One region of the Halomonas huangheensis genome, then DNA from elsewhere that is predicted to be linked to it. Evidence: riboswitches for the same ligand, from Rfam matches in the RefSeq annotation. Region 1 holds a riboswitch; the other holds the start of a gene.
The links. A riboswitch is a leader RNA that binds a small molecule or an ion and turns the genes downstream of it on or off. The one in region 1 is predicted to bind thiamine pyrophosphate.
Positions count from the first base shown of each region.

Region 1 (3,388 bases):
GGGCCAACATGGGGTCAGCGGCACGGCGGCGGCCATAATCGGAGGTCGGGCCGTCCAACCATTCACAATCGTCACGCTCGTCGATCCAGGTTCGCCGCAGCTCCGGCAGCCCCTTGCGCAGGTCGACACTGATTTCCGGGTCGGTGTAGGGACCCGATGTGTCGTAGACCAGTAACGGCGGATTCTGCTCATCCTCTCCCGAGGTTTTGGTCGGCGACAGACTGATCTCTCGAAACGGCACGCGAATGTCGGGACGTGAGCCCTCGACATGCACCTTGCGTGACCCCGGCAAGGGTTTGATCGCGGCTTCATCGACACTGGCGGTCTCGGCCAGGAAGTGGTGGGTACGGGTCATGGGGCGTTCTCCTCATTCGTTATGGTTGTATGTATCAAGAGTCAAGAGGTAAGAGCGAAGAGGTAAGAGCCAGAAGCCCGCGGCTCGTCGCTCGGTGCTGAAACATTCTCAGTCGCTGAGGTCGAGCCCCATCTGCCAGAAGTCGCGCTCCAGGCGTGTGGCGTCGCGAAACAGCAGCGCCAGGCGCTGGAAATGGGCGTCGGGGAGTTGGCGGAGTTGCTCATCCAGCCAGACTCGTTCGTGATGAGCGGCCTGTTGGAACTCCTCGCTCAGATACATGGCGATCCAGGCGTCGAAGGGGTTGGCATTGCCGCGCTGGGTGAAGTCCTGTTCGTTCAGCCACAGAGCGATATCGGCGTAGCCGATCATGCACGGGGCCAGCGCGACACGCAGGTCGAGTAGGTCGCCACGGGCTCCGGCGTCCAGCACATAGCGGGTATAGGCGAGGGTGGCTCTGGCTTCGGGGAGGTTTTCCAGTTGGTGTTGTGTGATCCCCCACTCGGCGCAGTAATCGAGATGCAGCTGCATCTCGGTGTCGAGAATGATCTTCAAACCTTCGAAGGCACTGCGCAACTCGTCGAGCGAGTGGCTCTTGTAGGCCGCCAGCGCATAGGCGCGAGAGAACTGGATCAGGAACAGATAATCCTGCTTCAGGTAGTGGCGAAAACTGTCTTGCGACAGGCTTCCGCGGCCCAATTGAGTCACGAAATCATGCTCGATGTAGGCCGTCCACTCATCGTGGCAGGCATCGACCAGGTCGTTGAAGCGATAACCCATATGTCCTCCGGTATCAATGATCCGGAGAGGGCGTTCGAGAGAAGGAGGAGGGCAGCGCAGAGGGAATACGACCAGCGCCAGCCACCGCTCGATTCCCTACGCCGGTATCAACCGGATCAGGTTCCACGGGACCAGCGCTGCGAGCATTCAGCCATGCAGGATATTGATCTACATGCCGAATGACCTGCGCCATCTCAGCCGGATTGACCGGCACCCCGTCAAGCGTGTCGAGGGCAGCATAGCACCTGAGTATCGGCAGATAAAAGCCCATTGCGTGCACAAATGGGCCAGAAGGGAGGTTGGCTCGGCAGGGGGACGTCTCTCCCCTGCCAGCGGATACCCGGTTGCGTCGGGTTTCAGGGTTTCATGGAGTGGGGCTTGTTGGCACGCATCCGGCGCCGTTCCTCATACCAGGCCGGAACATCGGTGCCGTTGGGCCGGCTAAAGGACTGTACCGGCATTTCATGTGGCACTTCTTCGGGTGGCGTTGCGGGTTCTGCACCCGGAGCAGGCAGTTCGGTAATGTCGAGTTCTGCCACCACCGCTGGAGGCTGGGTCTCTTCCGGCACCTTCAACAAGCCTGCGCGGGCCAGGCGTCGACCAATGGTAAGGCTGCTGCTCCAGCGTATCAGCGGAGCGGCAAGCACCAGACCCAGCCAGACCGGCGTCAGCCACAGGAAGAATTGCGGCGTGTAACGCCAGGTGGCGAGTGCCCAGACAGCGCCAATCAAGGCCCACAACCAGCTGTGTCGCCAGACCTCCCGCCAGGGTAGAGCACGTCCCTCTCGAGACTGAGAGTCCCAGGCTACGGTACGGCCGGTCAGCACCTGGAGAACGAAGCGGCTATGGAAGACCATCATCATCGGTGCGATCAGCATGGCGAACGAGCTTTCCAGCAACATACTGATGAACAGTTTGAAGCGGCCACCATAGGCTTGTGGCTCACGAATCAAGCCAAGGATCAGCCCGAGTACCTTGGGCATCAGCAGCATCGCCAGAGTACCGATCAGCAAGGGCATGATCAGGTTGGGTGGTGCTATCGGCCAGTTGGGAAACAACTGGGAACTGGAGGTGAAGAAGTTGGGCGGCACCAGTGCTCGAATCAGGGCATCGATGGTGCTGATGACCAGGATCGACAGCCATACCAGTGAGGATAGATAAGCCAGCGCGCCACAGAAGAAGTGCAGTCGGCTGAGAAAGTGCAGGCCATGGCCGTGCAGTAGACGCAGGTGCTGTAGATTGCCCTGAACCCAGCGACGGTCACGCTTCGCGTAATCAAGCACATGGCTGGGCATTTCCTCGTAGCTGCCGCGCAGGTCAGTGCGCATCCGCACCTGCCAGCCGGCACGGCGCAGCAGCGCCGCCTCGACGAAGTCATGGCTGAGAATATCGCCACCCAGCGGTGGCTTGCCGGTCAGCTCTGGCAGACCGCAATGGTTGGTGAAGGCTTCCACACGAATGATGGCGTTGTGCCCGAAATAGTTGGCCGCCGTGGTGTGCCAGAAGCTCAGCCCTGTGGCGAGCATAGGAGAATACAGCGAGGCGGCAAACTGGTTGGCGCGGCCGAACAGGCTATGCTGACGGACCGGAATCGGCACGGTCTGCAACAGCCCGAGACGCGGATTGGCCATCATCTCGTCGATCAACTCGATGATGCAGTCGCCACTCATCAGGCTGTCGGCATCCAGTACCAGCATGAAGTCATAATGGGCGCCCCAACGCTCGCAGAAATCACCGAGATTACCGGCCTTGCGACCCTGATTGCTGTTGCGGTGGCGATAGTGCACTCGGCAATGGTCCGCGAGGCGTTGCTGCAGCTCGGCGAAAGCTGCCTTTTCCTGGGCAACGATGTCACTGTCGGTGCTGTCACTGAGCACGAAGGCTTCGATCTGCATACCGGGAGTTGCGCGGGGCAGGTCGCGGCAGGTGGCTTCGAGTCCGGCGGCCACACGAGCCACGTCTTCGTTATGTATCGGCATTACCAGCGCTGTACGAGACTCCGAGTCTACTGGCCGCATGGGACCCTGTGGACGGCGGCGCAACGACAGTGGATCCAGACCAAGCAGGTTGAGCACGAAGCCTATTACGGCACTCCAGAAGGCCATCGTGATCCAACTGAAGGTGATCGCGAACAGTACCAGGATGGTCAGCTCAAGCGGCGTGATGCCTTCGACATGCAGGATGCGGAACATGGTCCACACCCCCAGTATGCTGGTCGCCGCGATCGCCAGGCCCACGACCAGACGACGCAGTCGT
Region 1 is NZ_CP013106.1:3,078,404-3,081,791, reverse strand. It holds gene thiC (phosphomethylpyrimidine synthase ThiC) at 1-355, opposite strand, end outside; gene tenA (thiaminase II) at 464-1,132, opposite strand; TPP riboswitch at 1,208-1,360, opposite strand; gene mdoH (glucans biosynthesis glucosyltransferase MdoH) at 1,489-3,388, opposite strand, start outside.

Region 2 (3,388 bases), 2.2 Mb from region 1:
CCGCTGGGAGTCGGAGCGGGGATCACTGCCTTCAATTTCCCGGTGATGTTGCCCTGCTTCATGTTCCCGATGGCAATTGCTACCGGCAACTGCTTCGTGCTCAAGCCCTCCGAGCAGGACCCCAGTTCGACCATGCGTCTGGTGGAATTGGCGTTGGAGGCTGGTGTGCCTGCGGGTGTGCTCAACGTGGTGCATGGTGGACCCGAGGTTGCCAATCGGCTCTGCGAGCACCCGGATATCAAGGCAGTATCGTTCATCGGCTCGACCCAGGTGGGTACTCAGATCTATCGTCGTGCCGGTGAGACCGGCAAGCGTTGCCAGGCAATGATGGGCGCCAAGAACCATTGCGTGGTCATGCCGGATGCCAATCGCAGCCAGTCGATCAATAATCTGCTCGGCTCGGCGTTTGGTGCGGCAGGGCAGCGTTGCATGGCGAACTCAGTGGTGGTGCTGGTCGGCGAGGCTCGCCAGTGGTTGGAAGACATCGTCGCTGGAGCGCAGGGTATGAAAGTGGGGCCAGGTACTGATCGACAAGCAGATCTGGGACCGTTGGTGTCACCCCAGGCGAAGGCGCGGGTCGAATCGTTGATCGCTGATGGCGAGCGCGAAGGTGCGAAACTACTGGTGGATGGGCGCAACTGTAAGGTCGAGGGATATCCAGAGGGCAACTTCGTTGGCCCGACAGTGTTTTCCGGCGTGACTGCCGACATGACTGTCTATCGTGAGGAGATCTTCGGGCCGGTACTCTGTGTGGTGGAAGTCGAGACGCTGGATGAAGCGATTGCTTTCATCAATGCCAACCCCAATGGCAATGGCACGTCGATCTTTACCAGCTCCGGATGGGTAGCGCGGCGTTTCGAGACCCATATCGATGTTGGTCAGGTCGGTATCAACGTACCGATCCCGGTGCCGGTGGCATGGTTCAGTTTCACGGGATCGCGGGGCTCGAAACTGGGCGACCTGGGCCCCAACGGCAAGCAGGCCATCCAGTTCTGGACCCAGACCAAGACAGTCACTGCTCGCTGGTTCGAACCGGAGAATGTCTCCAGCGGCATCAATAGCACGATATCGTTGTGAGCGACGAGCGACGAGCCGTGTGGGTTGTAAGAGGTGAGAGGTGAGAGGTGAGAAGTAAGAGGTGAGAAGTAAGAGGTGAGAAGTAAGAGGTGAGAAGTAAGAGGTGAGAAGCAAGAAATGAGAAGCAGGAAGTAAGAAAGTCACCCCGCTCCGCGGCTTTTACCTGTGAGCCAAGGAGCGGCACTGCAAAGCTCGAGGCTCGTAGCTCTCGGCTGGTGATGGTAGCATCGACGGGCGGTTTCATTATGTCTGCCCGGCGTTTGACACAGGTGGGCAGATATACCAGAAACGCTGTCTGGTGTGTTCGACAAGAACCGTCGAGATGTATGCCTCCAGGCATATGAATTCATGCTTATGCATGGAGTGAACTGACAATTCGATTCTGTCGCCAGGGGAGTCCCGAAGGGACTGAGAAAGCCACCGTGCTGACCCTGGAACCTGATCCGGTTGATACCGGCGGAGGAAGAGCGACCATGACCTACTTGACGATAGCCGTCCTTGGGGCGGCTTTGCTTGGTTTTATCCTGCTTGGGTTGGCAGCCCGCCGCCCGGAAACCCGGGCCGATGATTATCTGACCGCGCGCAATAGCCAGTCATCAACCACCTTGGCGTTATCCTTTGTCGCGTCTGGCATGGGCGCCTGGATACTATTCGCGCCTCCTGAAATCGGTGCCTTTGTCGGCCCGTTGGCAGTAGCCGGTTATGCGGTCGGTTCCGCGCTGCCATTCATTGTGCTGGGGCTGTTCGGTCCTGCAATCCGCCGGCGTCTGCCACAGGGACGCAGCATTGCCGAATTCGCTCAGGATTGTCACGGTGCCGTTGTTCAGCGCTGTGTCGCGTTTATCTCCATTCTCTATATGGCCTGCTTCCTGGCTGCCGAGTTGACGGCCATTGGTGCCATTACTGAGCTGTTGTCGGAAGTGCCTGGGGTCTGGGTCATTCTGGCGGTGGCGCTATCGACGCTGTGCTACACCACGATCGGCGGCTTGCGTGCCAGCCTTGCCACCGACCGTTGGCAGGCGCTGTTGCTGATCATGCTGCTGGTTATCGTTGTCGGAGTCGTGTGGCGCAGCGGTCTACCGACACCGGCAGTGACTGAGTCCTGGTCGTCAGCACCGCCGGAGGCAGCCCTGTCGGTGGCTTTGACGCTGGTGATTGCGGTCACCGCCGCTAACCTCTTTCATCAGGGCTATTGGCAGCGTCTGTGGGCCGCGCGTGATGATCGCTCTCTGGTGCGAGGTGCCTGGCTGGGGGGCGGTATCACGGTTGTGGTGGTGGCAGTGGTTGGTGCGTTGGGCATGTGGGCGGCTGTGGCAGGACTGGAACTGGGGAGCCCGCCGATTCCCTTCTTTGCCTTGCTTTCGGCGGCACCGGCCTGGCTGGCGTTGTTGGCGTTGGTGCTGGCAGTGACCCTGGTCGCTTCCAGTGTCGATACATTGCAGAACGGGCTGGCATCACTGCTGGTGTCCAGTAGCGGCTCGAACCGCATGTCGTTGACGGCTGCCCGCTGGATCACCGTTCTGGTCATGTTGCCGGTGGTACTGGTGGCGCTGCAGGGCGTATCAGTGTTGCGCCTGTTCCTGATTGCGGACCTGTTGTGTGCCGCCATCGTCGTACCGGTCATGCTCGGGCTCTGGGCTCGTATGGTGCCTGCTGCAGCCATGGCGGGAGGTGCTGCGGGACTCGTGGCGACCATCGTGCCGGGATGGCTGGCACATGGATCGCCACAGGCAGGGTTGCTGGCCGCCAGTTTCCCCGATGGCATCCCGACGTTGGCGCCTTTCGTCTATGCACTGCTGATCTCGACACTGGTCAGCATCGGTGTGGCATTGTTGAGCAAAGGGCAGCCGAAGGAAGCTTGATGCTGCCGCCCTGGTGCTGCTCTTGCAGTATTACTGCACCACGGAGCGCAACAGGTCCTGCAGGCCACCGCTCTGGCTGGGTAGTGCGAAGGTGGCCGGGGCCGGGGTTGCCGAGGACAGCGAGGACACCTCGAAACGGTCGCCGAAGCGCAGGATACCCATGCCGCGTTCGCGGAGCGTGGCGGCGACCGGGTCCGCATGTCCGGTCAGAACCTGCTGATAGCGATCGAATACGCCAAGCAGTTCCTGAGCGGGTTGCTCGGCGCTCAGGACCAGACGGTCCTGACGGACTTCGCCATCACTATTGACCCAGTCGAGTTGATACACCTCTCCCAGAATACCCGCCACGGTTTGGGTTTCCCCTGTGGCGGTCAGTGAGTTCACGCTCTGCGCCTGGTAGCTGCCTAATTGAGAGCTATCAGCACCGCCCAACTGACTGAGCATGGACT
Region 2 is NZ_CP013106.1:832,300-835,687, forward strand. It holds gene AR456_RS03805 (CoA-acylating methylmalonate-semialdehyde dehydrogenase) at 1-1,077, shown strand, start outside; TPP riboswitch at 1,458-1,560, shown strand; gene AR456_RS03810 (sodium:solute symporter family transporter) at 1,551-2,939, shown strand; gene AR456_RS03815 (hypothetical protein) at 2,970-3,388, opposite strand, start outside.
Region 2: it holds a riboswitch for thiamine pyrophosphate, as region 1 does, so the genes downstream of both, AR456_RS03810 (sodium:solute symporter family transporter) here and tenA (thiaminase II) in region 1, are expected to answer to the same signal.